DNA from 3 places in the Pseudalkalibacillus nanhaiensis genome. Region 1 is predicted to be linked to each of the others. Evidence: riboswitches for the same ligand, from Rfam matches in the RefSeq annotation. Region 1 holds a riboswitch; each other region holds the start of a gene.
The links. Region 1 has a riboswitch for S-adenosylmethionine ahead of metK (methionine adenosyltransferase). Riboswitches for the same ligand answer to the same signal wherever they lie in the genome.

Region 1 (11,099 bases):
ATTCTATTACTCAGCACCGATTTTATTTTTCAAAATAAAAAAACCGTCTGTGACGGTTTTCTAGGCAACTTGCGATGAAGCTTCGGGAACAATTTTCCGATCATGAATGACCGCGATAAACAAGCTGATGATCAGCAAAAAGAAGATAACGTAAAACATCGATTGAATGCCGGTCAAATCCACAATCAATCCTCCGACAATTGGGCCGAACATTCGACCTCCAGTTGCCGTGCTGTTGACCACCCCCTGGTAAAAACCCTCACGCCCCTTAGGAGCAAGTTCACCAGCAATTGTCGGTACCGCTGGCCAGACGAGCATTTCTCCGATCGTCAGTATGACCATTGCGGTCATCAGCCCAATAAAAGCATGTGACTGCGAGGCAACGAGGAAAGAAATCATGAAAATACTGATTCCCACGATAATTTGGGTTTTCGTAAATCTTAGCCAATTTTTCACGACAAACGAAAGCAACGGCTGCCCTAACACGATGAGTGCACCATTAACTGTCCATAGCAGGCTATAATGACTTAATGAAATGCCGATGTCCTGAGTAAACGAAGCAATGGTGGACTGCCATTGGACGTATGCGAGCCAGCAAATGAAATAGGCGATACAAAGCCATATGAGCGCTCGGAACCGCGACTTACTTTTGATAACGAGCCGTTCATCGAGGACACTTTTAACAACTGGCGAAGCCGAATTGTGGGTAAGGTTGCGATATCCAATCACAGCAATGACAAAAAAGATGAGATACATGACCGTATTGCCGATGAAAATCCAGGTGAAGTTGAAAGAGGCGAGCAGCCCTCCAGCTGCCGCACCAACTGCAACACCGACATTTTGTGCAACGTACATCGCATTATAAGCCTTTCGGCCGCCTTCCTTCCAAACCGTCCCTGCGTATGCGTACATCGACGGAAAAACCATTCCGCCCCCGAATCCGAGCAATATCAAGAAAATCAGATATGGAATAAAGCTGTGAAAAAACACAAGCCCTAGTGAACTGGTAAACGTGACACCGATCCCAAACAAAATGGACCGATATCCTCCAACTCGATCAAACAGTGCGCCACCTATCAAGTTACCAATGACACCTGCCCCCGCATTGCCCATCAGGACAAGCCCAGCAATCGTCAACGTCTTTCCAAGATGGTCGTGAATATATACCGTGTTAAGAGGCCAAAGAAAAGAAGCACCTGTCACATTGATGATCATACCGATTACTAACAACCAAAGAGGCTTTGGCACCTATAAACGCCCTCCGTTCAACATGCTCAACTGTAAAAATTTATGTGATTGAATCATAGAAATTGTATTCCTTTTTCACCGGAAGCACAATGTTTTTTTCACAAGTCAAACTCGGTTTGGCGTGTGTCATGGCCCCATGCTAAAATAGCCCTATCAAATCATTTTTTACTAGAAAGGGAAGCTTATGTCGATACCTTCTCATTTTGGAGATAAACGCTATTTTACTTGGAATAAACATTTAAAGGAGCATTTTGGTGAAAAGATCATCAAGGTTCCGATTGATGGTGGTTTTGATTGTCCGAATCGTGACGGTACTGTTGCATCGGGTGGTTGCACCTTTTGCTCTCAGAGTGGATCGGGTGATTTTGCAGGAGACAGGCGTGATGATCTGGTGAAGCAATTTCATACGATTAAGGAACGGATGCACAGGAAATGGAAAAACGGAAAATACATCGGGTATTTTCAAGCGTTCACCAATACACATGCCCCTGTTGAAGAATTGCGAGAGAAGTTCGAAGTGATTCTGGAGCAGGAAGGCGTCGTCGGGCTCGCTATTGCAACACGTCCCGATTGTCTGCCGGACGATGTCGTCGAATACCTAGCTGAGCTGAACGAGCGCACGTACCTTTGGATCGAGCTCGGATTACAGACGGTCCATGAAGAAACAGCACAGCTGATCAACCGTGCACACGATTATGCATGCTACGTTAAGGGAGTGAATAAGCTTCGGAAACACGGCATTCGCGTGTGCTCCCATATCATTAATGGGCTTCCACAGGAAACGCCTGAAATGATGATGGAAACCGCACGGGAAGTCGCTAAGCTCGATGTCCAAGGCATCAAAATCCATCTATTACATCTTTTAAAAAAGACGCCGATGGTCAAGCAGTATGAAAAAGGGCTTGTCGAGTTTCTTGATTTTGACACGTATATCAAGCTCGTCTGCGACCAACTTGAAATCCTCCCGCCCGACATGATGGTCCATCGCCTTACTGGCGACGGTCCAGCTGAGTTGATGATCGGACCAATGTGGAGCTTAAACAAATGGAATGTATTGAATTCGATTGAAGCTGAGCTTGAAAGCCGCGGCAGCTTTCAAGGGAAATTTTATCAGCCTACTGAGGTGACAGCTCCATGAATCTAAGCCGAGTATTGCCCTATGCGAAAGAGTTACTGGAAAAGGTTATAGAGCCTGGTGGTGTTGCAGTCGATGCAACTGTCGGAAACGGGCATGACACATTGTTTTTAGCAAAATTGGTTGGTGAAAACGGTCGTGTCTACGGCTTTGACATCCAAGAACAGGCCATTGAGAAGACGCTTGAACGGTTGAAGGATGAAGGGATGGCGGATCGCGCGGAAATCCATTTGAGAAGTCATGCAGACATCAAGCAGGTTGTGCCTCAAGAAAAGCACGGTCAAATCCATGCTGCGGTATTCAACCTCGGTTACCTACCGGGAAGCGATAAAGAAGTCATTACCAAGCCTGACTCCACTTTAAACGCGATTGAAGGATTGCTAGACATTTTAAAGCCAGGTGGATTGATTGTCCTCGTCGTCTATTACGGCCATGAAGGTGGTAACGAAGAGAAAGAGGCACTCATGACCTATTTACACGAGCTCGATCAAACGAAAGCCCACGTCCTGCAATATCAATTTCTCAATCAGAAAAACAATCCTCCGTTCCTCATCGCCATAGAAAAAAGGTAAACGGAATAAGCATAAAAATTTGTCCTTCATCATGTTGATGAAGGACTTTTCTTCTTCTCTCTTGCGCTGTTTTTAACCCCTGGAGGAAGGTTTTTTCCGTCGGGGGACGGTCGTCCATCCTCTCAAGATGTTTTTACTTTACGATAAACGTAGCTGTTCCAGTAGAAGTAGTATGCTGGGAATCCACCCGCACGCATCAGCTTTTTGAATACACTTTGTACAACTGGTTGATTTTTCACCTTTGTATCCGTTGAATACATTCCGAGCAACCCTCTCGTTATCAACGAATGAAATCTGGAATGTGGCAAAGCTTTTGCTGCTTCATCCGCTTTATTAAAAAAGTGAAGAAGGCGATTCATCATTTCTTCTTTCGTTTCATAATAGAAACAGAAGTTGAGATCTCCTCCCGCCTTGTCCTCTTCTTGATCGATCAGATAATCCATCATGATGTGAAGGCCTTGAATCCATGGGAAGTACCCGTCTTTTATATTCCTTACTAAATCTGGTGAAATGTCCTCATTCGTCGCATAGGAAACGAGGCAGAAAATGCCGATCGTTGAACCCGCACACGCAGAAAATTCATACCAGCTCATCGGAGGGAGCTGTGCTTCATTATCCTTATGCCATTGCTGCAATCGGGGAACACGTTCATCATGGACGACATGTTTATGTATTTGCAGGTTACTGTAGTGCTCCTCTAGCTCAATCAATGCATTTGCAATCTGCTCATAACTCGGAAGCTTTGATAAAGCCTGCTGACACACCTGGACAAGGTCATGGAGATATCCGCCATCATTCTGATCTTCTCGAAGAGCATAGTAATTCTCAAGAGAAGCACCAGGTGTCAGAGCATGTTCCATCGACCGGTGTAATAGCGCAAAATCCTCCGGGTCCAATGATGTACTACGATCACATAGGTTGTCCAAATAATCGCTGATCGTCTGATAAGCAACGATGAAGCGGATGACTTCACCTCTCCACTCTGCATCCGCTGCTAATAACGAATAAATTCCGCCTCCCTCACAATGGAACGTTTTCGACCCTATACTTTCTAAGGCTTGTGTCCTAAGTTCATCATTCGGAATATGCTCAGCCCTCTTTTTCCAGAAATTCAATTCCTCATGGACATATGGGAGAACCTGTTTATAAATTTTTTTCATTAACGACCAAGGTTGAGATGGGACGGTCATATTCTCACTCCTTATGACTGTTTTGTCTGATCACAAGATTCAATTCGACATACTGATGAATATATTCGAAAACGAGCTCTCTTTCTGGATCATTGAGCACTTCATGATATAATGCCGGCCATTCCTTATAAGCTTTCTCCATTATATCCAAGCTGTTGAACCATTCACGCACTTCCTGTTTATCGACAATCAGATCATTTCCACCCTGCACGACTAATAGAGGAATGTCAGGAAAACGGTGCACGGATTGGAATGCTTGTTTCATCGCATTCATCAGCTCACGGTACCAGCGGATCGACACCTTCCTAACCAGCAATGCATCTTCAGCATCGCGCTTCAATACGTCTTCTGATCTCGTCCCTTTCGGCGGACCACCTCGACTTGAACGTAAACGGAGACTCGGATAGATTTTGTTAATTACTCTAGATACCGAATCCAGCAGTACAGGTGGTTTTTCAACGATACCTAAAGCAGGAGAGGATAATAGGACAGCTGCAAGCGGCATATCCTTTTCAGTAACAGCCCGAATGACCGCCAATCCACCCATGCTATGGCCAAACAAGTAAATCGGCAGATCGAAAGCTTTTGCCGCATCCACCCAAGATTCAATGGTTTCTATATATTCGTCAAAGGAATGAATATGGCCTCTATTCCTTCTCGTTAATCCTTGACCTGGCAAATCCCCCATAACAACATGAAATCCTTTGGATACCCATTGGGAACAAAGCCATTCATATCTTCCGTGATGTTCGCCTGCCCCATGGACCATGACGATGATTGCTTTTGCATCTTCTTTCGCTTCCCATATCCACATCGCAGATCCCCCTTTCAATCTTTCAAATAATTTGCTAAACTGCTAATGATTTCATACAAGATATATCTATTCCCTAATGAAAGAGGTTGATACCTTTGATCTACCCTTATAAAGGTTCAGAGCCTGATATTGACCCTTCCGTGTACGTTGCGGATGGCGTAATGATATCTGGCGATGTGAAAATTGACGCCCAATCATCTGTCTGGTTCAATACGGTAATCCGTGGCGACGTAGCCCCGACTTTTATCGGCAAGCGCGTCAATATCCAGGATCTATCGATGCTCCACCAAAGTCCGAATGTACCCCTGATCATTGAGGATGATGTAACGGTCGGACACCAGGTTACATTACATAGCTGTACCATCAAAAAAAAGGCTTTGATCGGTATGGGCTCACTCATCCTTGATGGTGCCGAAATCGGAGAAGGTGCCTTCATCGGCGCAGGAAGCCTTGTACCCCCTGGTAAAAAAATCCCCCCTAACACTGTTGCTTTCGGACGTCCTGCAAAAGTAGTGCGGGAATTGAATGACCAGGATTTACAAGAGATGGAGCGCATCCGTACTGAATATGTAGAACGTGGTCAATATTATAAATCGCTTAAGCGTTGAATTCTATGATATTTCCATCTGGATCCTGTACAAAAACTTGATGCCAGCCGGTTTTACTGGCTGGTTTATCTAAATATGTACAACCTGCTCGTTCAAGTCGTTCAATCAGGTCATCAATCGATCGGACCCGGACTGCAAAATGAGAGCTTCTACTATTCAATGTCGGTTTCTCTTCTTCAGATAGAGATTTATTCACAATCAAGTGGAGCTGTGTTCCTCCTAGCGAATACCAAATGCCATCAAACTCGAAGTCCGGCCTTTCAGGACTGATCTCGAATTGTAGGACTTTTTCGTAAAAAGCTCTTGCCCTCTTCAGCTTTCTCACTTCTAATGATACATGGTGAATTTGCTCATACACAATGCATCCCTCCTTCTCTGTACCTATATGCCCGCTTTCAACATTTTATCATCCCTATTTTCAAATGTGTAATTTCCATACTCCACCAATCTCCATAAAGATTTTACATTGTTTTGACATTCCCCTAATAGTTCAACGTTATGATTTTGTTAAATCACGATTCAAAGGGGGAAACAGGTTGTCTAGAGTAATCGGATGGCTTCACGAACGGGAATGCTCACTTTTTCATTGGGTGAACAATAAGTGTCAGCATACCTTCTTCGGTAAATACTTCATGACAGTGACGCATGCCGGAGGTGCAACAGGATCGATCGTGATGTGCTTGCTTTTGATGAGCTTGAACGATGGAGAATTAAGGATGATCGGCTTCCAATGCTTACTTGCGCTTGCCATCAGCCACCTCCCAGTACAGGTGAGTAAAAAGCTCTATCCACGTAAACGACCATATCAGGTACTTCCGAATACGATCACGATTTCAAAGCTGTTGAAGGATCATTCATTTCCTTCTGGCCATACGACAGCAATCTTTTCGGTCGTTACACCTCTTGTCCTATGGAATCCACTTTTTGCTGTCCTTTTCATCCCGTTATCTCTGTCTGTCGCAATCTCCAGAATCTATCTCGGTCTGCATTATCCATCTGATGTGTTTGCAGGCATGCTTTTAGGTATTGGAAGTGGGCTGCTCGTCTCTTCCATTCTATGAATCATGTTCAGGGGGGATAAATACAATGAAAATCGCACTCTTTTCTGATACGTATTACCCGCAAGTCAATGGCGTTGCTAACACGTTACATCGATTGGTCAGCTATTGGGAACGACAAGGGATTGACTGTAAAGTGATCGTTCCAAAATCCGGTACCACTGAGGACCTTTATGCCTCTCAGACACATTCGTTGCCAAGCATGCGCTTCCTCTTATACAAGGAATGCCGTGTCGCACTTCCTTACAACCGCGGCGTTACCCAAGAACTGTTGGCGTTTCAGCCTGATTTAATCCATGTCGCTACTCCGTTTTCTACTGGGCTTTTTGGAATGAATCACGGTAAAAAATATGGCGTGCCTATGGTTGCTTCCTATCACACCAATTTCGATCATTACCTTTCGTATTATCACTTACAATGGGCGACGAACTGGTTATGGAAATACTTGCACTGGTTCCATTCCAATTTCGATCAGACTTATGTCCCCTCTCATGACACACTTGATCATCTGACCAAAAAAGGGTTCGACAAGCTTTCGATTTGGGGGCGAGGTGTCGATACAGCACTCTATCACCCTGGTCGTTGTTCGGATGAATTCAAAAAGAAATACAACATTCCGGGGACTCATCTCTTGCTAACTTACGTAGGCAGATTAGCGCCTGAGAAAGACATCGAAACGTTCATCAACATCATTCGAACCTTTCCTAAGGAATGGCAGGATCAGGTGAGTTGGATGATCGTCGGCGAGGGACCGAGTGAAGAAGTCATGAAGGAAACGTTACACTCCTATTCAAATGTACGATTTACAGGATATTTGAGAGGGGAGGAACTTTCACAGGCTTATCGTGCATCTGATCTATTCATCTTCCCTTCCCCTACAGAAACGTTTGGGAACGTCGTATTGGAATCCATGGCTTGTGGTACCCCTGTCATCGGTGCAGATTCCGGTGGCGTGCGAACCATCATCCAGGATGGCACGAATGGATATCTCGTGACCCCCGGCCGCTCTCAAGCCTTCATTGATCGAATCTTATTTCTATTGAAGCATCCGAAAATCTTGAAACGATTTGGGAAGATGTCTCGTGAATATGCTCTAAGTCAATCATGGAATACCATTTTTGCAAAGTTGACGAAGGAGTATATGGAGATCGCTGAACGCAAAAAGAGAATTCATTCGGCATCATAAGTGGATGAATTCGTTTTTGTAGATAATTTCTGTTTTTTGTAGATAATTTTTTATTTTCGTAGATAATTTCAAATTTTCGTAGGAAATTTGAAATTTTTGTAGATAATCACGCGTACACCCTCTTCCTAACATTCATCAAGGCAATTAATGCTCGTTTTTATCACGTTTTCTCCTAAAAACAAGGCCATTCAATAAAAAAAACGTCTTAAACTGACAATTATTCGCCTTAGCATTAAGAATGTTGTTGATTTTGAACAGCCATTAATAAAAAAAATGGCTGCCACCTTCAGGTGACAGCCATTTCATTCATTTATGCGTTGTTCTTCAGTATTTCTGCTTTGTCCGTACGCTCCCATGGAAGGTCGATATCTGTACGTCCGAAATGTCCATAAGCAGCTGTCTGCTTGTAGATTGGACGACGTAGATCTAGCATCTTGATAATACCTGCTGGGCGGAGATCAAAGTTCTCTCGAACAAGCTCAACAAGTCTTGCTTCCGCTACAGTACCAGTCTCGAATGTATCGATTGAAATGGATACAGGCTGAGCTACACCGATTGCATAAGCCAATTGAACTTCACACTTCTCAGCAAGACCAGCAGCTACGATATTCTTCGCGACATAACGAGCAGCATACGCAGCAGAACGGTCCACTTTCGTCGGATCCTTACCTGAGAATGCTCCACCGCCGTGACGTGCATATCCGCCGTACGTGTCAACGATGATCTTACGTCCAGTCAGTCCTGCATCCCCTTGTGGTCCACCGATAACGAAACGGCCAGTCGGGTTGATGAAGTATTTTGTATCTTCATCAATCAATTCAGCCGGAACGACTGGATTGATAACATGCTCTTTCAAATCACGTTTGATTTGCTCAAGTGTCACTTCTGGATGGTGTTGAGTTGAAATGACAACCGTATCTACACGGACAGGCTTATCATCTTCATCATATTCAACAGTGACCTGTGTCTTTCCGTCAGGACGAAGGTATGGTACGACTTCGTTCTTACGTACCTCAGTCAGACGACGACTCAACTTATGGGATAAAGAAATTGGTAACGGCATGAGTTCAGATGTTTCGTTACAAGCAAATCCGAACATCAACCCTTGGTCACCAGCACCGATTGCTTCAATCTCTTCATCAGAGATTGTTCCTTCACGAGCTTCGAGTGCTTGGTTGACACCTTGTGCGATATCAGCAGACTGTTCATCAATGGATGTCAAGACCGCACAAGTTTCATAGTCGAAGCCGTACTTCGCCCGCGTATATCCGATTCCTTTTACCGTTTCACGAACGATCTTCGGAATATCGACGTAAGTAGAAGTGGTAATTTCACCTGCAACAAGGACAAGACCTGTGTTGACAGATGTTTCACACGCAACCCGGGCATTCGGGTCACTTGATAGAATTTCGTCCAAGATCGCATCCGAAATCTGGTCACAGATTTTATCCGGATGGCCTTCTGTAACGGACTCAGAAGTAAATAGACGTCTGCTTTTTGACATTACGGAACCTCCTCGGCGATACACGAAAAATATCGCTGATAATTGATACGGTACTCATTCCGTACGGAAAAGTGCAATAAAAACCCAAGATTTTATAATTCGGATGAAGGATGAACTCATATCTTGAGTTGTTTAAAGTCCACTTTGGACAGAACGTTCATCAATCGGCGAGGATGGTTAAACACCCCTCGTTCTTACCATTCCGGGATTACGTTGCACTAATACTGATGAAAGTATTCGAATTTTCGTTGATTGCGAAAAAAAAACCTTTCCCTTTTTAGAGGAAAGGTGGTTCGTTGTAAACCTTTCACCCTCTTATTTTTCAGGTTAGCACCTTTTCACCTATTGGTGTCGGTTGCTGGGTTTCATTGGGCCTGTCCCTCCACCTACTCGGAATAAGAGTAGCCGTTCTCGCAATATCATATCGCAGTACACCTGCTATGTCAACGAATTTGAACATACAAACACCCTTCAGATGATTATTCTTTTTCCTTATTAAATATGAAAATTCCGAATACTTTTAAGAAAATCCTCTATGGCCGCCTATTTCATTTGACTTCATGTTTCGTTTGTCACAAATAAGGAAAAATAGTATACATTATTAAAATAAATATGTTATACTAATTCAGACGATAATGGATGTCTTGGAATTATTAAATATTATCTTGAAAAGGATGGGTTTACATGAATACGGCACAATTTACATCTTTAACTGATGAACTTATAAGTAAATCTACAACTCATAAGAACTTACCTACACCAACATTGGTCGAAAAAGCGATCTTTCGTGGAGAAGGTGTCCTATCCTCAACTGGTGCTCTCCAAGTTGAGACAGGAAAATATACAGGACGTTCCCCGAAAGACAAATATATCGTCATGGAACCTTCAGTAAAAGATAAGATTGACTGGGGATCTGTCAATCAACCGATTGAAGAAGAGAAATTCAATAATTTATATAAAAAAGTGATCGAATACTTAACAAAAAAGGATGAGACTTTCGTATTTGAAGGATTTGCGGGAGCAGATAAGGCATACCAGCTTCCTTTACAAGTCATCAACGAATACGCTTGGCACAACCTTTTTGCCAGACAGCTTTTCATACGCCCAAATGAAAGCGATTTAAATGGCTTCACACCAGAATTCCAGGTCATTTCTGCACCAGGATTCCAGGCTGATCCGGCTGTTGATGGAACAAACTCAGAAACCTTCATCATCATCTCATTCGAAAAGCGTGTCGTCTTGATCGGTGGTACAGAATATGCTGGAGAAATCAAGAAGTCAATCTTTTCAGTCATGAACTACATCCTGCCTGAAAAAGACATCCTATCCATGCACTGTTCAGCTAATGTCGGGCAAGAAGGCGATGTGGCTTTATTCTTCGGTTTAAGCGGAACAGGTAAAACGACACTTTCTGCTGATCCTAACCGACGTCTGATCGGTGACGACGAACACGGTTGGGCAAACAACGGTGTCTTCAACATTGAAGGCGGCTGCTATGCTAAGTGCATCAACCTCTCTAAAGAAAAAGAACCACAAATCTGGAATGCAATCAAATTCGGCACTGTTCTCGAGAACGTCGTATCAGATGAAGAAACGAGAGTCGTTGATTATGATAATACGACTTTGACGGAGAATACCCGTGCCGCTTATCCGATTGATGCGATTCCAAATGTAATCATGCCGAGTGTGGCAGGAAACCCGAACACGATTATTTTCTTGACTGCAGATGCTTTCGGTGTCCTTCCTCCAATCAGCAAACTTACGAAGGAACAAGCAATGTACCA
Region 2 (11,099 bases), 180 kb from region 1:
TTCAGCATCTTATTGATAAAGGAGACCAACATAGGGTGGTCAAGCTTACTTTTGTTGGCGGGAAAGCTGAACAACCGCTCATCAGCGACCTGATCCGTAAATTTCAAATTAATATCAACATCCTTCAAGGGAAAATCTCTCATACGAGAGAAGGGGCATACGGAACACTGTTCATCCAAATGGAGGGTGAACCAACTGAACTTGAAAACGCAATAAGCTACATCAGACAGCAAGATGTGGAAGTCGAGGTGATGATCCATGACAACTCTATTTCCTAATGTCGATTGGGAGGATATGTGGGAAGCGACTTTAGAGACGATTTATATGACGGTCATTTCCGTCAGTGCAACATTCATACTTGGAATCATTTTGGGACTGTTGCTCTTCCTTACAGAGAAAGGAAGTCTATGGCAAAATAAACCGATTCAAACAGTGGTTGCTGCAGTCGTAAATATTTTCAGGTCTATTCCATTTATAATCTTAATTATTCTTCTTGTGCCCTTTACCACATGGCTAGTCGGTTCAATGCTTGGTGCGAATGCAGCTCTACCTGCACTGATTATCGGCGCGGCACCTTTCTATGCAAGAATGGTCGAAATTGCTCTGCGTGAAATTGATAAGGGTGTCATTGAAGCTGCTAAATCTATGGGCGCAACCGATATGCAAATCATCTATAAGGTTTTACTGCCTGAATCTTTACCCGCGTTAATATCTGGAATTACGGTAACGGCAATTGCCTTGATTTCTTATACAGCAATGGCTGGCGTGGTCGGAGCAGGTGGTCTTGGAACACTTGCCTTCCTTGATGGTTTCCAACGGAACCAGAACGACGTAACATTAATCGCTACAATTATCATTTTGATCATCGTGTTTATCATCCAATGGATTGGTGACTTTTTGACACAGCGTACAGATAAAAGATAACTGGAGGGAAACAACATGAAGAAACTTATTTCCATTTTGACAACCGTATTTATTTTGTCCGTCCTAGCAGCTTGTGGTGGAGGCAATGGTGATAAAGAGGAACTTGTCGTAGGTGCATCCAATGTTCCTCATGCCGAAATTCTTGAAGAAGCGCAACCGTTGTTGGAAGAGAAAGGCGTTAAACTTAAAATCGAAACGTTCCAGGACTTCGTCGTTCCGAATAAAGCACTAGCGAACAAAGAACTGGATGCGAATTATTTCCAGCACGTCCCGTATATGGAACAACAAATGAAGGAAAATGAAAGCTACGATTTCGTAAATGCAGGTGGCATTCACATTGAGCCAATCGGTGTTTACTCGAAAGAATACAAAAGTCTAGAAGAACTCCCTCAGAAAGCAGAAATCATCATGAGTAATGCGGTAGCTGACCATGGTCGCATGCTTAGCATGCTTGAAAGCCAAGGCTTGATCACCCTGAAAGAAGGCGTGAAGAAGTCGGAAGCAACGATCAAGGATATCGCTGAGAATCCGAAGGAGCTTAAATTCACCGCTGAAGTAGACGCAGGACTACTGCCGAAGATCTATAATAATGGGGAAGGAGATGCCGTCCTGATCAACACGAACTATGCGATTGACGCTGGATTGAATCCAAAGGAAGATGCCATCGCCCTTGAAGGATCAGACTCCCCATATGTGAACATTATCGCGGTTAACAAAGGCGATGAAGAGGATGAAAGAGTCAAAAAGCTTGTAGAAGTGCTGCGATCTAAAGAAATTCAAGACTTCATCAAAAAAGAATATAAAGGTGCCGTTGTACCGGTCAGTGAATAATATATAAGAAGGAGTACCGATTTATCGGTGCTCTTTTTTATATAATGGTTTAAGCAAAATTTTCCCGGGATACATTTTCTAAGAAGAATCATACTAACTATGATGAATAATCGACATGTTAGGAGTGATTTAAATGAATCAAAATGAATCTCATCAGCATCCCGGGACACCAACTGAAGCTGCGTTAATGGATTATAAACACGGTCTTGGCGTATTCACTGAAAAAATGCCCGATATTGCACGTAAATACAATGCATTTACAGAATCATGCTTCAAAGCTGGAAAGCTGACGAAAAAAGAAAAGCAGCTGATCGCTCTAGGTATCAGCATCTATTCTCAAGATGAATACTGCATCATCTACCATACAAAAGGATGCCTTGATCAAGGATGTACAGAAGAAGAAATCCTTGAATCTGTCGGTGTTTGTGCTGCCTTTGGAGGCGGGGCAGCAATGAGTCAATCAGTGACGCTTGTCCAAGAAGCGATTTCCGATTTAAGTCAGATGAAACATTAATCCGTCGATATAGATAGAATAGCAAGAAAATGGGATGTATTCGGGGGATATATAATAACCGTCCCCCTAATATGGTCCGGCGGGGTGTGAGAGAGTCACACCCTTAATTATCAACATATATGGAATTTGGTGTTTTAACAATCAACTGGTAGGGTATTAACTGTAGTGAATAAAAATTATGAAATCTTGAAAGGATTGATTCATTATCCATCACATTGACACAAACCATACAGGTGAAATGGAGAAAGCCATGCACCAATCACACGGTATAGGTTATGCGCAATACGAACGTAGCCTGGAGAAACGTATGGAAATTGAACGTAAAAGAGATCGTGAGTATAAGCAAAGCTTGCAAATGCTCAACGAATTTACGGGAAAAGTCAATAAGTCATAATTCACAACTACAGCATAGAAAAACTGGAAATTGAGCTAATATATTTTGGACCTTATCGCACAATAGATAAGGTCCTTTTATTTTGAAGGAGGGAGTTTCTGGATCCTATTAATGCAAGACTGTACATAAAGCAAGTGTTGAAGATCAAAACGAAGCTGAAAAGTCGCAGAAAAGATCTTCATAAGAGCGATGAAGATCAAAACTGGGTGAGAAAGCGGGGAAAAAGATCTTCATAAGAGAGATGAAGATCAAAACTAGGGTGAAAAGCAGAGGAAAAGATCTTCATAAGGGTGATGAAGATCAAAACAGGGCGAAAAGAAGCAGAAAAGATCTTCATAAGGGCGATGAAGAACAAATCAGACTAAGCGAGCAGCGGAAATGTCCTTCATCCAGGGAATGAAGGACAAAACGACCCAAGAAAACAGCGGAAATGTCCTTCATCCAAGGAATGAAGGACAAAACGACCCCAGAAAACAGCAGAGATGTCCTTCATCCCACATTACTCTTCTCCCTTCTTAAAAGCCGTGTTAATAGGCTTGTCGCTTTCAATAAGTCGCATTCATTCTCAATTAGCGAGTTATTTATGCCCATATTTCCGAGTGTCTTGTTGAGAATTGATTTGATTTGTTTTAAAATTAGAATGATAATAAAGAAAAAGAATCAGGATTATTTCATTTTTGTGTTGTTTTTCGTTACAATGTTAAATGGAGTAAATTGATTTGAAATACGAAATTGGAGGGTTAAGTCATGACTGCACCAAACATTAAGATCGAAAATCTACATGTTTCCATTGAAGGAAAAGAAATTATCAAAGGTCTTGACCTTGAAATAAACGGTGGAGAAATCCACGCAGTAATGGGACCAAACGGAACAGGTAAATCTACACTTGCTTCTGCATTGATGGGCCACCCTAAGTACGAAATCACAGAAGGAAAAGTGACGTTCGACGGTGAGGATCTGCTTGAAATGGAAGTAGACGAGCGTGCGAAAGCGGGTCTATTCCTAGCAATGCAATATCCAAGTGAAATCAGCGGTGTAACGAACGCAGACTTCCTACGTTCTTCTATTAATGCACGCCGTGAAGAAGGAAATGAAATTTCACTAATGAAGTTCATCCGTAAAATGGACAGCAAGATGGAGCTTCTCGACATGGATGAATCATTCTCTCAACGTTACCTGAACGAAGGTTTCTCTGGCGGTGAGAAGAAGCGTAATGAAATTCTTCAATTGTTGATGCTTGAGCCGAAGATCGCAATTCTTGACGAGATCGACTCTGGTCTAGATATTGACGCATTGAAAGTCGTTTCCAAAGGTGTCAATGACATGCGCAGCCCTGATTTTGGTTGCTTGATCATCACGCACTATCAACGTCTATTGAACTACATCACACCAGATAAAGTACACGTTATGATGCAAGGTCGTATCGTGAAATCTGGCGGACCTGAGCTTGCTCAACGCCTAGAAGAAGAAGGTTACGACTGGATTAAAGAAGAACTCGGAATTGAAGACGAAACTGTGAGCGCAGAACAAGCATAGGCTTTGAAGGAGGATTTATATGTCAGTGGAAACGAACGAAACGAAGATTGCCTTCGATCAATCATACGTAAGTGACTTTTCGAAACAAAGAAATGAACCAGAATGGTTAACGGAACTTCGTCTTCGTGGATTGGAACTGGCTGAAAGCCTACCGATGCCGAAGCCGGAGAAAACGAAGATCGACAACTGGAACTTCACTCAATTTCAGCATGTTGTAAAAGCATCTAAAGTTGAAAAAGTGGATGACCTTCCTGAATATATTTTGAATTTGATCGGGAAAGAGGACCGTACAGATAACTTCATCGTACAACGTAACTCGACTCCTGCTTTCCAACAGCTTTCTCAAGATTTGAAAGATAAGGGTGTCATTTTCACAGATATCGCGACAGCTGTACAAGAGCATGGCGATCTTGTGAAGAAATTCTTCATGAATCAAGCTGTGAAAATCGATGAGCACCGTTTGACTGCACTACACGCTGCTCTATTGAATGGCGGAGTTTTCGTATACGTACCAAAAAACGTTGAAGTTGATGTACCACTTCAATCTGTTTTCGTACAGGAAGATGGAGAAGCATCTCTGTTCAACCACGTACTGGTTGTAGCAGAAGATAACAGTTCCGTTACGTATGTAGAAAACTACCTTTCTCATAGCGATGATCAAGCTTCAGTAGCAAACATCGTTGCAGAAGTTTACGCTGGCCCGAATGCACGCGTACAGTTCGGTGCTGTCGATAACTTCGCAAAAGGCATGACGACGTATGTGAACCGTCGTGGACATGTCGAGCGTGATGGAAAAATCGAATGGGCGCTCGGTCAGATGAACGATGGAAACACCATTTCAGATAACACGACAAACCTTGTTGGTGACGGATCTGCTGCTGATACGAAGACCGTTTCTGTCGGCCGTGGTGACCAGAAGCAGAACTTCGTCATCCGTGTAAACCAATGGGGTAAACAATCGGATGCGCAACTTCTTGCCCATGCGGTTATGAAGGAAAATGCAAGCTCCATCTTCAACGGTATTGCGAAAATTGAACACGGTGCAACAAAAGCGAACAGTGAACAAACTGAACGCGTATTGATGCTCAGTGACAAAGCGCGTGGAGATGCGAATCCAATCCTACTGATCGACGAAGACGATGTAACAGCTGGACACGCAGCTTCAGTCGGACGCATGGATCCAATCCAAATGTTCTACCTTATGAGTAGAGGGATCTCTAGACAAGAAGCAGAACGTCTAGTCATCCATGGATTCCTTGCACCAGTCGTAAACGAACTTCCAATCGAGGGTGTGAAGAAGATGTTGACAGAAGTGATCGAAGGGAAAGTCAACAAATGATTGCGAATGAGCTTCGCAAACAATTCCCAATCCTCAACCAAGAAGTGAATGGGAAACCGCTTGTCTATCTGGACAGTGCAGCAACTTCACAAAAGCCGATTTCGGTCATTGAAACCCTCGAGCACTATTACAGAAATGACAACTCTAACGTACACCGTGGTGTTCATACGTTAGGGACTCGTGCGACAGACAGTTATGAAGGCGCTCGTGAGAAAGTCCGACGGTTCATCAATGCTTCCTCTACGGAAGAAGTGATTTTTGTAAGAGGAACGACCACAGGGCTCAACACGATTGCTGGAAGTTATGGTCGTGCTAATGTCGGTGAGGGTGACGAAATCGTCATCACGCCGATGGAGCACCATAGTAACATCATTCCTTGGCAGCAGCTTGCAAAGGAAAAAGGTGCGACATTAAAGTACATTCCTCTTCAAGAGGATGGAACAATTGATTTAAAAGATGTTGAAAACACAATTACAGAACATACTAAAATTGTATCGATCATGCACGTATCAAATGTTCTAGGTACGATTAATCCAATCAAAGAGATCACAGAAATCGCTCACCGCAACGGTGCTGTCATGGTTGTTGACGGAGCACAGGCTGCTCCTCATATGGCTGTGGATGTACGTGAACTTGATTGTGATTTCTACGTCTTTTCTGCTCATAAAATGTGCGGACCGACTGGAATCGGTGCACTTTATGGCAAAAAGAAGCTTCTTGAAAAAATGGAACCAGTCGAATTCGGCGGTGAGATGATTGACTTCGTCGGCTTGTATGAATCGACGTGGAAGGACCTTCCTTGGAAGTTTGAAGGAGGTACGCCTATCATTGCAGGTGCAATCGGCATGGGTGCTGCCATCGATTTCTTGGAACAGGTTGGCCGCACTGAAATCGAGAAGATGGAGCATGAACTGGTCACCTATGCGATGGAACGTATGTCAGCTGTTGAAGGCTTGAAAATATACGGGCCGAAGAATCGTGCAGGGCTGGTTACATTCAACATTGATGATGTCCATCCACACGATGTTGCGACCGTACTTGATGCGGAAGGGATTGCCGTACGTGCAGGACATCACTGTGCCCAACCATTAATGAAATGGCTTGATGTTACAGCGACTGCTAGAGCTAGCTTTTATCTTTATAATACGAAAGAAGATGTAGACGCTCTGGTCGATGGACTAAAGACAACAAAGGAGTATTTTGGTCATGTCTTCTAATCTAGATCAGCTATATCGTCAGGTCATCATGGACCATTATAAGAACCCTCGTAACCGAGGGGAGCTTGAAGATGATGGCGCTCTGACGTTCAACTTGAACAACCCGACATGTGGAGACCGGATCCAAGTATCCATGCAAGTGGAGGACGGAAAAATCAAGGATGCGAAGTTTGAAGGGGAAGGCTGTTCCATCAGCCTCGCTTCTGCATCGATGATGACAGAAACCATCAAAGGACTTCCGGTTGACGAAGCACTTGAAATTTCAAAAATCTTCTCTGAGATGATGCTCGGAAACGATTATGATGAAGGCGACTTGGATCTTGGCGATCTGGAAGCTCTTCAAGGCGTATCGAAATTCCCTGCACGTATCAAATGTGCAACTCTTGCATGGAAGGCACTGGAGAAGAGTGTTGAACAGAAAGAGAACGAAGAGGAATAAGGAACTCTGGTTGTTATTTGTTCCTATGCCCCTTACAATAGAGGTATAGACACAACGTACACAACTGGCTCTGGATGTATGTATCCTTTAAGGAGGGATTGAACGATGGCTAAGAAAATGCCAGAGATCGGCGAATATAAATATGGTTTTAAAGACAAAGACGTTTCGATCTTTAGATCCAAGCGCGGATTGACGGAAGAAATCGTTCGTGAAATTTCACGTATGAAAGACGAGCCACAATGGATGCTCGATTTCCGTTTGAAATCACTTGAACAGTTCTATAAAATGCCAATGCCTCAATGGGGCGGAGACTTGAAAGAATTGAACTTCGATGACATCACTTACTATGTAAAACCGTCTGAGAAGTCTGAGCGCTCATGGGATGAGGTACCTGAAGAAATCAAGCGTACGTTTGATAAGCTCGGTATCCCTGAAGCAGAGCAGAAATATCTTGCTGGTGTATCCGCTCAGTATGAATCTGAGGTCGTATACCACAACATGCAAGAAGACCTTGAAAACATGGGAATCATCTTTAAAGATACGGATACAGCTCTTAAAGAGAACGAAGATCTTTTCAGAGAGCATTTCGGTAAAACGATTCCTCCATCTGATAACAAGTTCTCAGCATTGAACTCTGCAGTATGGTCTGGTGGATCCTTCATTTACGTACCTAAAGGTGTAAAATGTGAGACACCACTTCAAGCGTACTTCCGAATCAACTCTGAAAACATGGGTCAATTCGAGCGTACATTGATCATTGCAGACGAAGATTCATCTGTACACTATGTTGAAGGTTGTACGGCACCGGTTTATACAACGAACTCACTTCACAGTGCAGTCGTTGAGATTGTTGTTAAGAAAAACGCATATTGCCGTTACACAACGATCCAAAACTGGGCAAACAACGTATTCAACCTTGTTACAAAGCGTGCTGTAGCTGAAGAGAACGCAACGATGGAATGGATCGATGGTAACATTGGTTCCAAGCTGACAATGAAATACCCTGCAGTCATCTTGAAAGGTGAAGGTGCACGTGGTCTGACGTTGTCCATCGCACTCGCTGGTAAAGGTCAACACCAGGATGCTGGTGCGAAAATGATTCACTTGGCTCCGAATACGTCATCCACGATCGTATCGAAGTCCATTTCCAAAGGCGGCGGTAAAGTAACATACCGCGGTATCGTACACTTCGGACGCAAAGCACAAGGTGCTCGCTCGAACGTTGAGTGTGATACGCTGATCATGGATAACGAGTCGACTTCTGACACGATTCCATACAATGAGATCCTGAACGAAAACATTTCCCTTGAGCACGAGGCGAAGGTTTCGAAGGTATCGGAAGAGCAGCTCTTCTATCTCATGAGCCGTGGAATTTCTGAAGAAGAAGCAACAGAAATGATCGTAATGGGCTTCATCGAGCCATTCACAAAAGAACTTCCAATGGAATACGCAGTCGAAATGAACCGACTGATCAAGTTCGAAATGGAAGGCTCAATCGGATAACAATGTTGATAAGCCCTGGCATGGATAATGCCAGGGTTTTTTTATATGTAAGAGGAGGAGAGTTTACATTAGGTCCCCTAAATTGAGAAAAAAGTATAATGGAGGACGTTAAAGAGGTTCTAACGTCCTCGAAATTGAGAAAAGCGGAAAATGATGGATCTTAAAGAGGCTTTAACGTCCCCAAAATTTAGAAAAAAGTTAAATGAGGGACGAATATATTTTTTGTGGAAATTCTACTTAGAAAAATCACACATAACCACCTCTGTTCATAAAATAAATGTACTACTGAAACAAGCTAATTTAACGCTATAATTTTACGAGAAAAAATCCTTTACAACGTTATCGAAACGTAGTAAGATTCTAATTAAATCAAATTCAAATGAATAATGAAAACTTCTTATCCAGAGAGGCGGAGGGACTGGCCCTTTGATGCCCGGCAACCATCGAATCAATCTTGTGATTGAGGAGAACGGTGCCAATTCCTGTAGGATAGTCAACTATCCTAGAAGATGAGAGGATCGTTTATGATACTAACGAACCCTTTTCTTACTGGATAAGAAAAGGGTTCTTATTTTGGGTACGAACCAATAAACTCTCGATAGAAGTTTCGTTATTTTGAAAGGAAAGATGAGTAATGGCAACAGCGCTATTTGGTGCAGGATGCTTTTGGGGAGTGGAAGCATTTTTTGAACAAATTGAAGGAGTGATCTCTACGCGAGTAGGGTATTCTGGCGGACTTGTAGAAAACCCGACTTATGAACAAGTAAAAGCTGGAGGCACGGGACATGCGGAAGTGATTAAGATCGAATTCGCCCCTAACATCATCACCTATCGAGAATTACTGAACAAACTGTTTGAGATCCATGACCCTACAACTGTGAATCGTCAAGGGATCGATATTGGCCATCAATATCGTTCGGTGATCTTTTACACGGATGAAGCTCAGAAATGCGAAGCGGAAGCGAAAATCAAATCGCTGGTCGAAGCAGAAGTTTACAAGCTTCCGATCGTGACAGAAGTAAATCCAGCTTCTAATTTCTATGAAGCAGAGGAATATCATCAGAAGTATTTTCAAAAGAATGGTTCTGCCGCTTGTGGAATCTAATGAATTTTATAAATGACCCTTACGCAGAGGTTCAGCTGGCCGAATCGTGTATATAGTAAATATGAACACGAAGGGCTAGGGAAAGTATGTTACGTATTCAATACCTGATTCTTGCAACAGGAATCGTCATCTTGATATCCCTAAGCATGGCTGCGTTCGGTAACTTAGGGTGAGAAAGAGCTCTTAATCAATAAGAGCTCTTTTTATATTGCTATTGAAAGACCCTCTTACCATTCAAATACTTGCACTTTTTGTGTGGACAACTCAAAATAAAAGTAACGAATTAAAATATGAGAGGTACGTGTGTATGATTGAGATCGGAGTGACGGGTTGGGGCGATCACGACTCGCTATACCCACCTGATATCAGAGCGACAGATAAACTGAAAACATATAGCAGCTTCTTTCCGACTGTAGAGGTCGATTCGTCCTTTTATGCTATTCAACCGGTTAAGAATTATCAGAAGTGGGTGAAGGATACTCCTGAGCGTTTTTCTTTTGTTGTGAAGGCGTATCAAGGAATGACAGGGCATACGAGAGGGGACATTCCGTTTGAGAGGCCTGAAGAAATGTTCGAGCTTTTCAAAACGTCTATTAAACCTCTTCAGGATGCTGGGAAACTGAAGATGGTGCTGTTCCAATATCCTCCCTGGTTTGACTGCAACCGTGAAAATGTTGAACATTTAAGGGACGCCAAGGAAAAGATGGGCGATATTCCAGTTGCCTTGGAATTCCGTCATCAGTCCTGGTTCCACCCATCCTTCAAAGATCGGACACTTGAATTCATGAAGGAAGAGGGCTGGATCCATAGTATTTGTGATGAACCACAAGCTGGTACAGGGTCTGTTCCAACAGTACTTGAACCTACTCACCCGGAAAAAACATTGATCCGATTCCATGGTCGAAATGTGCACGGCTGGCAAAAGAAAGGCAGAAACAACCAGGATTGGCGAGATGTTCGATATCTTTATCGTTATTCTGAAGATGAACTCATAGAATGGAAGGAAAAGCTTCTCAACCTCCATAAACCGGGGCATGATTTAACGGTCCTTTTCAACAATAATTCAGGTGGAGATGCAGCTGACAATGCAAAACAGATGATTGAGCTATTAGGCATTGATTATGAAGGACTTGCTCCGAGACAGCTTGATCTCTTCTAAATGAGTCTTACATCTTTACGTCAAAAATACTTTAAAGAACCATCAAAGGAGATGATACATTGAGCAACGTAAAGCTCCATCTGTATCATACAAATGACTTACATAGCCACCTCGAACAGTGGCCGAAAATCATGAGCT
Region 3 (11,099 bases), 1.6 Mb from region 1:
AAGAGGGTATATCTCTTTGGTTACTCATCCAATCTTCCTTTACGTTAAATTTACCTTGTAACACTATATGTAATAGAAGAAAGAGTGTATGGGGATTTGCACATGATCGAGAACTTTTCTTGGAAATCAACGTCTATACATAGAGCATATGGTCAACTCTTCCCGAAATGCGTCGGGTTTGGTAGAATCAGGTAGGTTGATGCTTTCTCAACAATCATTTAATATGCGTGTGTTATCCTAATAAAAGCGTTTATTTTTTAGTATGTAGGTGAAAAAATAATGGAGATCTTGATTTGGACTGCCTTGGTAGGCTTCATCCTATTTCTTTTCTATGGAATCGTGCCGACGGTCCTTTTCCGGACGAAATCCATTGGTTTGATAAAGAGAGGTCCCCACCGAAGGTCAGTAGCGTTGACATTTGATGACGGACCGAACCCAACTTACACACCGGTGTTATTGGATCTTTTAAAACAATACAACTGTAAAGCGACCTTTTTTGTCGTAGCTCAAAAAGCTGAAAAGTATCCAGAATTGGTACGACGTATGGTGAATGAAGGGCACACGATTGGAATCCACCATTATACGCATACGGATAGCTGGTTCTTAAGCCCATTTGCCACCAGACAGGAAATTCTGGATTCTACAAGGGTCATTGAACGGGTATCTGGTGTGAAGCCACGTTTTTATCGGCCCCCTTTCGGCCGCTTGAACATCTTTACGTATATGTTTGCGAAAGACTATGATATCGTGCTTTGGTCGTCCATCTTTCAGGATTGGAAGAAACAGGATCATGAAAAGTTGAAATCCAAGATGATGGATGGACTTGAAGAAGGAGCGATTTTCCTGCTGCATGATGATGGGGCAAATCCGAAAGCTGATTCCGACGCTCCCGATACAACGATCAAGGCATTAAGCCGCTTCATTCCAGAGGCATTGAGCATAGGATACGAGTGTGTCAATCTTGATGCACACCTTCAGGAAAAATCAGCTATGGAACAGAAGAGGATATTATGAATTTTGAGAACGTATTACATGCGATTCACACATATGGATATTGGATTATTTTGTTGACGCTGTTCTGTGGGATCGTTGGCATTCCTGCGCCTGAAGAAACCTTCATGGTTCTGATCGGCATGCTGGCAGCTCAGCTGCACTTGATGCTAAGCTGGACCTTGTTCAGTGCTTTCGCCGGCACCGTACTTGGTCTTGCCGTCTCATATGCGATCGGACGTTATTTGGGCGTGCCTTTTTTACAGCGGTATGGCCGGTATATCAAAATCACACCAGAGCTATGGGAGAAGGTCAGTGATAAGTTCCATCGATACGGGAAAACGACACTCCTATTCAGCCTGTTCATTCCAGGACTCCGCCAAATCGCACCTTATGTTGCTGGAACGAGCAGCTATCCTGTTGGTATTTATACGATTCTAAGCCTGATAGGGAGCTTGCTGTGGACGATTTGTTACATCATGGTCGGGTTCTGGATCGGTGATCGGTTGCCGATGCACTGGATACCATGGTTGAGTGTGCTTGCACTTCTTGCATTTGCAGGAATCTTCTTAATAAAAAAATGGAGAGTGAAAGGAGGGAGCAAAGCATGAAGAAAATACTTTTCCTACCCCTTTTCCAAATGCCATCCGGTCATCATCAAGTGGCCGATGCGTTGATTGATTCAATCCAGAATTCAGAAGAAGAAATCGAATGTAAGAAAGTCGATTTTCTAAGTTATTGGAATGTATCTTTAGAAAGAACAATCGGGACGATGTATTTGAAGTGGATCAGCTCTCTCCCGAAAACCTATCATTGGGTATATAAGCATTTCATGTATGAGACGAAGGGACAACAGGTCCCGTTCAAAGTGGATTACGTCCAATTACTCGGCTTCGAGTCGAAAATGCTGGAATTGATCCGTAAAGAAAACCCTGATTTGATTGTTTGTACCCATTGTTTTCCTTCTGCCATCATCAGCCGGTTGAAACGTCAACAACGAATCGACATCCCGACGGTCAATGTGTATACCGATTTCTTTATCAATGGGATCTGGGGTAAAGAACAGATCGATCTTCATCTGGTCAATGATGAAATGATGAAGAAAGAATTGATGGACAACCATCAAGTAGCGGAGGACCAAATTGCGGTTACAGGAATACCGACCAGTGAGGATATCGTGTCCTATACAGCACGTCATTTATCACCAAAGAAACACATCCTTGTAGCTGGCGGGAGCAGCGGTGTCGGGAATATGATCGAGTACCTGGAATCAATCAAGTCTGATTCCAAGTACCGATACACAGTGCTTTGCGGAAAGAATGATAAGCTGTTCAATGAACTTAAATCGTGGAATGTGCCACATATTGAACCACGTCCGTATATTGAGAGCAGGGCGGAAATGAACCACCTCTACGAACAAGCGGATGCTATCATCACAAAGCCTGGAGGAATCACAATCAGTGAAGCGCTGAAAAAGAGGCTGCTGATTTTCGTACACTCGGCTCTGCCTGGTCAGGAGCAATATAATTTAAAAGGCTTAAGTGAAAAGCAGCTCATTATTCCAATCGAAGAAGGCGAGTGTGAAACGACGATTTCAGGGGTGCTTGAGAATGAATGGCGAAGGAAACAGATTTTTCAACGGATGGACGAGTATCTGGCATCCACAGAGAGCTGTCCGAAGCGCGAAATTGTGAAACTCATCGATTCTCCGGCGATGTTGAGCGTTCAACCTGGATAATAGATTAATAGATTGAGAGAAGCATCCGAAAAGTTCGGATGCTTTTTATTGCTAGATAATGTTAAAATATAGAAAAAAGAGTAAGAAGTTGAGGGGGATTTTGTTGGACAAAGTGAGTTTTAAGATTATAGCAAGTGTGTCATTTATATCAGGGATTATATTGTTCGGCATCATGCACCATGCCATCGCAACCATTTCGCCAAATATAGGAGCATGGGATGCGCCAGGACGGTTTGGATTCATACTAAGTGAAATAACGGGATGGTTCCCTTATATCTTAAGCGTTTCACTCATGTGCGTCGGTATAAGTATGTTCTGGTATGAAATTTGGAGTCAGAAAACGGAAGACAACAAGTAGCACGTTATTTCATGTGAACGCTAGAGTTTTGGAAAAACTGGATTAGGATATTTTTGCGAAAAAATGGACTGAACTGTAAGCGGTACTCGTTTACAGTTTTTTTTTTATAGAAGAAAAATGATAAAAAACAAAACCGCTTGTGACCGTTCGTCGTCTAATCACTAAATCAAAGAGAGGAGGGGCTGGATGATCAAGAAGAAACCTTCCGAATTCATGTCGCGTGAAGATCGGTTGAACTGGCTGATGGATGAGTATGGGGATTCAATTGTTCGACTCGCCTATACATATACGAAGCAAAAGCAAATGGCTGAAGATATTGCCCAGGATGTTTTCATTAAATGCTATGAAAAGCTGGATACATTCCGGGAAGAATCCTCTTATCGGACATGGCTGTATCGGATTACCGTGAATACGTGTAAGGATGCATTGAAAAGCTGGTCTTATCGAAATTTGTTTTTTACGGACATAATCAGTCCAAAGTGGCTACGCCCTCACCGATCAACAGAAATTGAAATCGTTGTCGACGAAGAAAGCAGGATGATTTCAGAAAAAGTATTGGCCTTGCCGGTCAAGCTTCGTGAAGTGATCATCCTCCATTACTACGAGGAGTTAAGTACTGAAGAAGTAGCGCAACTGTTAAAGCTCAATCAAAATACAGTCAAATCAAGATTGTATCGTGGAAGGTTGCAGTTGAAAAAAATGCTGGACGGAGGAGAACGGTATGGAAGATAAATTGAAAAATCTAAAAGAAAAAATGAATCGTTCCAACTTGAAGGAAATCCGTTTTGACGAAAAACATAAGGAGCAAGTATTCCAATCGATAAAAGGGAGGGAGGAAGATCGCTTCTCGATACCAAACTACAAACGTAAATTTAATCTCGTATTGAGTGGTATGGTTTCATGTGCATTGGTTTTCGGTGCATTGTATTATTCAGCTGATCAGATCGGTTTCTTTAATGCGAGCCAAACGGGTGAGCAAGTTTCTGCTTCCTTTCAAACAGAAAGCAGTGAAGCTGAACATCGGGATCCGTTAAAGAATGAGGATGATCTGTTTTCAGCGCCGGACAGTGAAAAACTTGCCCAAGAGAATCCAGATCAGTTCGAGATTGTGAAAAAGATGTTCTTTTCCTGGGATCATATCGACAACGCTCAAGGGTCCTATTCGTATTCTTCCCACCCTGATGGAACTGTGACGAACGTGAACTTCCAGGTGGATTTTGAACGAAATAAAAACCTTACAAGTATCGAGATCACAAAGGATGAAAAAGTTCTTGAGAAGCAGATTTCTTTACTTAAGGATGATCAGGTCGTTTTGCAACTCCCTGAAAAGAAGCTGGTTACAACGAAATCAGCTGAGGACAATTTAGCTACTCAACATCAATATCTCAATATGGGTGGCCATGTGATAAGCAGCGAATGGTTTGTACTGTTGTTAGATAACTATGACCACTGGAGTTATCAGGAAAATACGAAATTCGGTATGCCAGTTTACGAAATCGAAGGAGACGTACCTGAATACAATGGCTCTTTTGGTCCCTTCAAGATGACGGTCTCTAAAGAAACGGGTGCACTACTTGATGCAGAATTCTATAAGGAGAATGGTGAAGTCGCCTATTTTATGAAAGCAGATGAAGTGAGATTGAACGAAGGTGTTGATCCCTCACTCTTTCATATCAATGTAGAAGATAGCGAAGAAGTGACGTTTGAAACCTTTAATGAAAGTACGATCGGTCATGGTGTTGAAGGGGAAAAACCTGGAGGGTTCGATACGAGTAAAGAAGGGAACTGAATCCAGTTGAGGTCAGCAATGGGCTTGCCCCATCGCTGACTTTTTTATTTTCCAATACACTTTACTCTAAAATGGCACAACTCTATACTTAAATTAACCTGCTTACGATTGATAAAGGAAGAGGAGTGAAGAATGTGGAAATAACGTATGAGATCGTAAAAGATGAAGATGTAGAATGCTGCAGGGAAGTATGCAACAAGCTGATGGCGTATCAGAAATCCCTTGCCCATTATAGGCCGGAGTTGTTTGATGATATGAATTTTGATACACGTATGCTCTCTTCTGTAAAAAGCTCAACACATAATTTTACCGTGGTGGCGAAAGCGGACGATAAGATCGTGGCCTACGTTTATTCCAACATCGCTCCAAAAGAAAACTATGATAACGAGTTTGCAACGTTCTTTGACCTTTCAACCGTCCGTAATGATGATGTCGGATGCCTGAGCAACTTTTACATAGAAGACGGGTATCGCGGGCAAGGAATCGGATCGGTCCTTTTTAACATGTCGATGGAATGGCTGAAGGGTTTCCCTCATGTTGAAGATTATTTCGTCTTTGTGTCGAATGGTAATGACAAAGCGCTAGAATTCTATCAAAATAAAGGCTTCCAATATAGCAATAAAGTGCTTGATGGGTTCATAACAACATTACGTTACGCTGATAGAGTCGAAGCTTCAAAGCCGCTTCAGGCGAAATAATACTTTCAGAGGTAGTCTTCCTAATGAAGCACGTTCTTTTACCTTCTGATGTTTATGTGTTAGGCCTGTGGATGATCCGCTAGGTCATGAATGCGATTTTGTCATTCAGGGAAAAAGAAACGAAGGTCTCCTCGTAAAACGTAGTCACATTTGTAAGAGGATCACATACAGTAGAAAAACGCTATGATAAAACCGTTTTGAGGGTAAAGAAATGCGTTTTATATGCCCTGAAAACACGGAAAACCCGATTTGAGGGTAAAGAAATGTGTTTTATGTGCCCTGAAAACACGGAAAATCCGATTTGAGGGTAAAGAAATGTGTTTTATGTGCCCTGAAAACACGGAAAACCCGATTTGAGGGTAAAGAAATGCGTTTTATGTGCCCTGAAAACACGGAAAACCCGATTTGAGGGTAAAGAAATGCGTTTTATGTGCCCTGAAAACGCGGAAAACCCGCTTTTGGGGTAAAGAAATGCGTTTTATATGCCCTGAAAATGCGGAAAACCCGCTTATGGGGTAAAGAAATGCGTTTTATGTGCCCTGAAAACACGGAAAACCCGTTTTGAGGGTAAAGAAATGTGTTTTATGTGTTCTAAAAACACGGAAAACCTATTTTGAGGGTAAAGAAACACTGTCAGGCACCGAAATGAGCTCGATTCGCTCTGCTTGTGTCGTTCTAAACCCGAACAAAAGAAAAGATGTTGACAGCATCACTTTACCGTGCTAAGATTCAGATAATTTAAAAACTGAAGATTTAAATGCAAGCTCTTATCAAGAGTGGCTGAGGGACTGGCCCGATGAAGCCCGGCAACCGTCAAACGTAGGTTTGAAATGGTGCCAAATCCTGCAAAGCGTAAAATGCGCTTTGGAAGATGAGAGAGACAAATTCGTTTATTTTGCCTCTCTGTCTTTACAGAGAGGCTTTTTGCGTTCTTGAAAAGAAAGGAGGACGAAATCGTGAGTCATCAACCATGTTACAAAACGGGAACGGTTACAATACCAAACTTCACTCTGGAATCGGGTGAAACGTTGAGCGAAGCGGAGTTGGCCTATGAAAGGTGTGGTCCTCCAGATGCTCCGGCTATTCTTGTTTGCCATGCTTTGACTGGCCATCATAGGACGATTGGAACTCCGGATGAACCTGGTTGGTGGCGTGGATTGATTGGGAAAGGTGGCTACATCGATACGAACGATTATCAGGTTGTTACGTTCAACGTACTAGGAGGTTGCAATGGTTCGACAGGTCCACAGGGCATAGACCCTGAAAAAGTGGAGCCATACGGTGTTCATTTTCCGCGATTAACGATCAGGGATCTGGTTGAAGCGCAATATGTCGGTCTGAAGATACTTGGATTCAATCGATTGAAAGCTGTAATTGGTGGTTCACTCGGTGGTATGCAAGTGCTTGAATGGGGACTTATGTATCCGGATTTTATAGAAGCCCTGTTTCCGATTGCCGTGACACCGACGTTTAGTGATTACGGGATTGCATTCAATCATATAGCCAAACAGGCCATCCTGCATGCGGGAGATCAAGGGCTGAGCATTGCCCGGATGATCGGGATGATGACTTATCGATCGGATTGTTTGTTCAATGAACGCTTTGGCCGCAATAAACAAGCTCATGGAGAAGATCATGACACGTTTGAGGTTGAGTCGTATTTAACCTACCAGGGTGCGAAATTGAACGATCGGTTCAACAAGGAAAGCTATTTGACGCTACTAGACGTGATGAATTCACATGATATCGGAAGGGGAAGAGGAGGTCTTGAGCAAGTCATTCATGGTTATCAGGTTCCAGTGTACGGCATCGGTTTTACCCGAGACCTCGTCTATCCGCCAGATGTGCTGGGGGCCTTCTTAACTGCGATCCAGCATGAGGGTGGGATTGCCGGGTATTACGAAGTGGAGTCTAAGTATGGTCATGACGGTTTTCTCGTCGAGTTTGAGAAGTGGGGATGGATTGTCAAAGAGAAATTGACTGAACTTGATGCATTGGTCCAGGAAAAACAAGTATAACGGTTGAGGAGTGAATGGAATGAGTGAAGAAAAGAAGTATCGCTTAGAAACAATCAGTGTACATGGTGGTTTGAAGGCTGACCCGGTGACAGGAGCAAGAGCATTGCCGATTTATCAATCCAACGCTTATAAGTTCGAGAATACGGATCATGCAGCAGACCTTTTTGCCTTGAAAGAAGAAGGCTACATTTATTCACGGATCCATAATCCGACAGTGACCACAGTTGAAGAGCGGGTTGCTCAGCTTGAGGGAGGAATCGGTGCGTTGGCGTTAGCGAGCGGAATGGCCGCAATTTCGACTGCCATCTTCAACATTGCTGAAGCGGGTGATGAAATTGTATCCGCCTCAACGCTGTATGGTGGAACTTACAATTTGTTCGCAACAACATTACCGAAGCACGGGATCAAAACACACTTTGTTGATCCTCAGGATCCTGAAAATTTCAGAAGCGCCATCACTCCTAAAACGAAAGCGATATTTGCAGAAACAATCGGGAACCCAGGCCTTCATGTGTTGGATATTGAAGCGGTGGCAAATATTGCACATGAAGCTGGCATCCCATTGATCGTCGACAACACGTTCGCTACACCATACCTATCTAGACCGATCGAGCATGGCGCGGACATTGTCATCCATTCTGCCACCAAATGGCTAGGCGGAAACGGTACGTCTCTAGGGGGCATTATCGTTGATGGAGGGAAGTTCGACTGGAATTCACCGAAATTCCCTGGTTTTACAGAGCCAGACCATAGCTATCATGGTATCGTCTATTCTGAAGCCTTGCCAGAAGCAGCTTTTATCGTAAAAGCTCGTGTCCAACTATTGCGAGACACAGGCCCTGCCATCAGTCCATATAACGCCTTTCAAATTGCGCTCGGTTTGGAAACGTTGCATGTGCGCATCAAGGAGCATGTTTCGAATACAAGAGAAGTCATCGCCTACTTGGAAAATCACCCTGCGGTTTCGTGGGTCTCGTACCCTGAGCTAACGGACCATCCCTCTCATCACCTTGCCAAAAAGTATTTGCCGAAAGGGGCTGGCTCTGTTGTTGTATTTGGGATTAAAGGCGGGAGAGACGCAGGTTCAGCCGTCATCAACAGTGTGTCGCTCTGGTCTCACGTCGCAAATGTAGGTGATGCAAAGAGTCTGATCATCCATCCAGCAAGTACGACGCATCAACAGCTGTCTCCGGAGCAATTGAAAGAATCTGGTGTCACCGAAGATCTCGTCCGATTATCAGTCGGGATTGAAAATGTGGCCGATTTAATTGAAGACCTTGAACAAGCGATTGAAGTGGCAACAGGCTTTTCATCCTTCAATACGAAGGTCGTTTAATGAACATTCAAGAAAAAGATCCTATTCCACTTATTGATCTCAGAAGCTTTCTCGTACTGGTCATTGTCGGTGTATCCATTGGATTCATTACTTGGTAAAAGGAGGGGACACGTTGGCGAATTTAAAAGTCGCTCTACTCGGTTTCGGAACGGTTGGTAGTGGGGTGTACGAAATCATTCAATCGCAGCAGCAACGATTGAATGAAATTTTGGGCCGGAAGGTTGAAGTGGTTGCAGTTCTTATTCAGGATGAAAAAAAGCAGAGAACCATAGGAGATAAGGTGCTTGTCACGTCTGACATTCAACGGATCCTCCAATTTCCTGATTTGGACGTGGTCATTGAAGCGATTGTAGGTGTGGAACCTGGTTATTCGTATTTGAAACAGGTGCTTGAAAAAGGATGTCATGTCGTGACAGCAAATAAAGAGCTCTTCGCTCACAAAGGGGCGGAGTTGAAGGCTTTGGCTACTGCAAATCAGGTAACGGTATCTTTCGAAGCATCGGTTGCTGGTGGGATTCCGATCATCGGTACACTGAACCAATTACTCCAAGGTAACCAGATCACGAAAATTGAAGCGATCTTAAATGGGACTTCGAATTATATTTTAAGTCAGATCCGGCAGAAGGAATGGTCTTTTCGTGAGGCTTTATCTGCTGCTCAAACAGCTGGTTATGCTGAAGCGAATCCATCCAACGACGTTGACGGACATGATACTTTTTTTAAAATCATCATTCTGGCTGAATTGCTGTTTCGAATAAAACCTGATTGGCGTTCCATCGTTCGGAAAGGGATTCGGCACATAACCTCAAGGGATATTCAACTGGCTGAAATCTTTGGTTTCAGGATCAAGCATGTCGCTACTCTTGTGTGGAATGACCGAAATGTTCACATCAGTGTTGAGCCGAAGGTCGTTTCTAGTGAACACCCTTTATATGAGGTGGAAGGTGTCGACAATGCATTGGTTCTCTCCGGTGACCTTGTCGGGGATATAAAATTGCAAGGTCCAGGAGCCGGAAAGTTCCCGACTGCAAGTGCAATCATTGAGGATCTTATCAACATCTACAAGCGAGTATCAGGAGAACGGTTACAAAATGAGGCTGTACTTGAAGTGGACAGATATGAAGAGAGATCGAGTTGGTTCGTCATCGGTAAAACAAATCAGCCGATTGCTGGTCAAGTGAAAGTGGAGAAGACAGTTCAACTGGACGGGACGATCCATACGGTTCGTTTCGTGAAAGCCACCCGAAGCGAAATTGAGAAGATAACACGAGAACATCAGAGCTTTGTTGCTTATCCGATTTCAGGCTCCTATAGTACGATTATCGACCAAGCATCTGTCACAGCTTGATTGTAACGCATACTGAAAGCGCCGTTCCTCATGGAACAGCGCTTAATTTTTTAAAACTCTCGGGATGAAAAAGGGAGGAAAAGCTTAATCCCTCGCTTATTGACCGGGAGAAACTTCATGTCAGCGATCAGATGGCTCACATATCCAGATAGACATGCGAGAAATAGCCCATCCAAGCCAACGGAACCTTCCAATTGCCGTGCAATGATCCCGAAAAAGATGATCCCAAGGATGGAATGGGTATAGCTTCGATGTGGAACGATGGATGCAACAATGATATAGATCCCTAAAAGAAAAAGCCAGTTTTCATTCAGGGATAGACCTGCAATAACGACACCGATACCTGTCACGAGCAACATGTGACTTTTTGTAATGAATGATGACAGGAGGAGGATGGCTGCACCAATGGCCATCCCGTTCCATTTTTCTGCTCCGGCCCCTGAGAGGAAGCTGTAACCGATCAGCAACGCACCAATGATTTGGGCTAATGTTTTAATAAGTGTATGTGAATTCGTCAGTTTATTGCTTAACGTTCCATCAACATCAATGTCTGGAACGAGAGCTGCTACCCCGGCACATGTGATGAGGATGCCAGTCGTCAATGGGTCTGCTTCAAGGGTGTTGGAGGTAATCAGACCTGCCACAGCACCAACGAGCAGATGTGATGTTCCTTTCATGCTGCTTCACCTGTCTCTCTATCTACTGGTATTTGTATAACGAGCAATATTCGTAATTTTATAGAGAGACGGTTTATTCGTAAATGCTTACAGGTGAAAATATGTCTATTTACTCATTTGTTTTATTGGATTTTCATTTTTCCAATC

Region 2: linked by a shared signal. The riboswitch ahead of msrA (peptide-methionine (S)-S-oxide reductase MsrA) and the one ahead of metK (methionine adenosyltransferase) in region 1 are both predicted to bind S-adenosylmethionine.
Region 3: linked by a shared signal. The riboswitch ahead of metX (homoserine O-acetyltransferase MetX) and the one ahead of metK (methionine adenosyltransferase) in region 1 are both predicted to bind S-adenosylmethionine.

The regions. Positions count from the first base shown of each region.
Region 1 is NZ_CP143541.1:2,776,219-2,787,317, forward strand. Features, by position in the region: gene V1497_RS14425 (MFS transporter) at 61-1,248, opposite strand; gene V1497_RS14430 (TIGR01212 family radical SAM protein) at 1,433-2,386, shown strand; gene V1497_RS14435 (class I SAM-dependent methyltransferase) at 2,383-2,955, shown strand; gene V1497_RS14440 (tetraprenyl-beta-curcumene synthase family protein) at 3,078-4,145, opposite strand; gene V1497_RS14445 (alpha/beta hydrolase) at 4,150-4,959, opposite strand; gene V1497_RS14450 (gamma carbonic anhydrase family protein) at 5,055-5,567, shown strand; gene V1497_RS14455 (VOC family protein) at 5,557-5,925, opposite strand; gene V1497_RS14460 (phosphatase PAP2 family protein) at 6,104-6,628, shown strand; gene V1497_RS14465 (glycosyltransferase family 1 protein) at 6,654-7,811, shown strand; gene metK (methionine adenosyltransferase) at 8,122-9,315, opposite strand; SAM riboswitch class I at 9,628-9,717, opposite strand; gene pckA (phosphoenolpyruvate carboxykinase (ATP)) at 10,000-11,099, shown strand, end outside.
Region 2 is NZ_CP143541.1:2,954,168-2,965,266, reverse strand. Features, by position in the region: gene V1497_RS15395 (methionine ABC transporter ATP-binding protein) at 1-278, shown strand, start outside; gene V1497_RS15390 (methionine ABC transporter permease) at 259-924, shown strand; gene V1497_RS15385 (MetQ/NlpA family ABC transporter substrate-binding protein) at 940-1,755, shown strand; gene V1497_RS15380 (carboxymuconolactone decarboxylase family protein) at 1,889-2,269, shown strand; gene V1497_RS15375 (hypothetical protein) at 2,520-2,663, shown strand; gene sufC (Fe-S cluster assembly ATPase SufC) at 3,411-4,199, shown strand; gene sufD (Fe-S cluster assembly protein SufD) at 4,219-5,538, shown strand; gene V1497_RS15360 (cysteine desulfurase) at 5,535-6,755, shown strand; gene sufU (Fe-S cluster assembly sulfur transfer protein SufU) at 6,745-7,194, shown strand; gene sufB (Fe-S cluster assembly protein SufB) at 7,300-8,697, shown strand; SAM riboswitch class I at 9,092-9,213, shown strand; gene msrA (peptide-methionine (S)-S-oxide reductase MsrA) at 9,332-9,802, shown strand; gene V1497_RS15340 (DUF72 domain-containing protein) at 10,110-10,961, shown strand; gene V1497_RS15335 (bifunctional UDP-sugar hydrolase/5'-nucleotidase) at 11,021-11,099, shown strand, end outside.
Region 3 is NZ_CP143541.1:1,151,779-1,162,877, forward strand. Features, by position in the region: gene V1497_RS06005 (CotH kinase family protein) at 1-28, opposite strand, end outside; gene V1497_RS06010 (polysaccharide deacetylase family protein) at 280-1,014, shown strand; gene V1497_RS06015 (DedA family protein) at 1,011-1,601, shown strand; gene V1497_RS06020 (MGDG synthase family glycosyltransferase) at 1,598-2,728, shown strand; gene V1497_RS06025 (hypothetical protein) at 2,832-3,086, shown strand; gene V1497_RS06030 (sigma-70 family RNA polymerase sigma factor) at 3,273-3,818, shown strand; gene V1497_RS06035 (hypothetical protein) at 3,808-4,875, shown strand; gene V1497_RS06040 (GNAT family N-acetyltransferase) at 5,010-5,573, shown strand; SAM riboswitch class I at 6,338-6,451, shown strand; gene metX (homoserine O-acetyltransferase MetX) at 6,530-7,591, shown strand; gene V1497_RS06050 (O-acetylhomoserine aminocarboxypropyltransferase/cysteine synthase family protein) at 7,611-8,927, shown strand; gene V1497_RS06055 (homoserine dehydrogenase) at 9,040-10,275, shown strand; gene V1497_RS06060 (metal-dependent hydrolase) at 10,326-10,952, opposite strand; gene V1497_RS06065 (YncE family protein) at 11,075-11,099, opposite strand, start outside.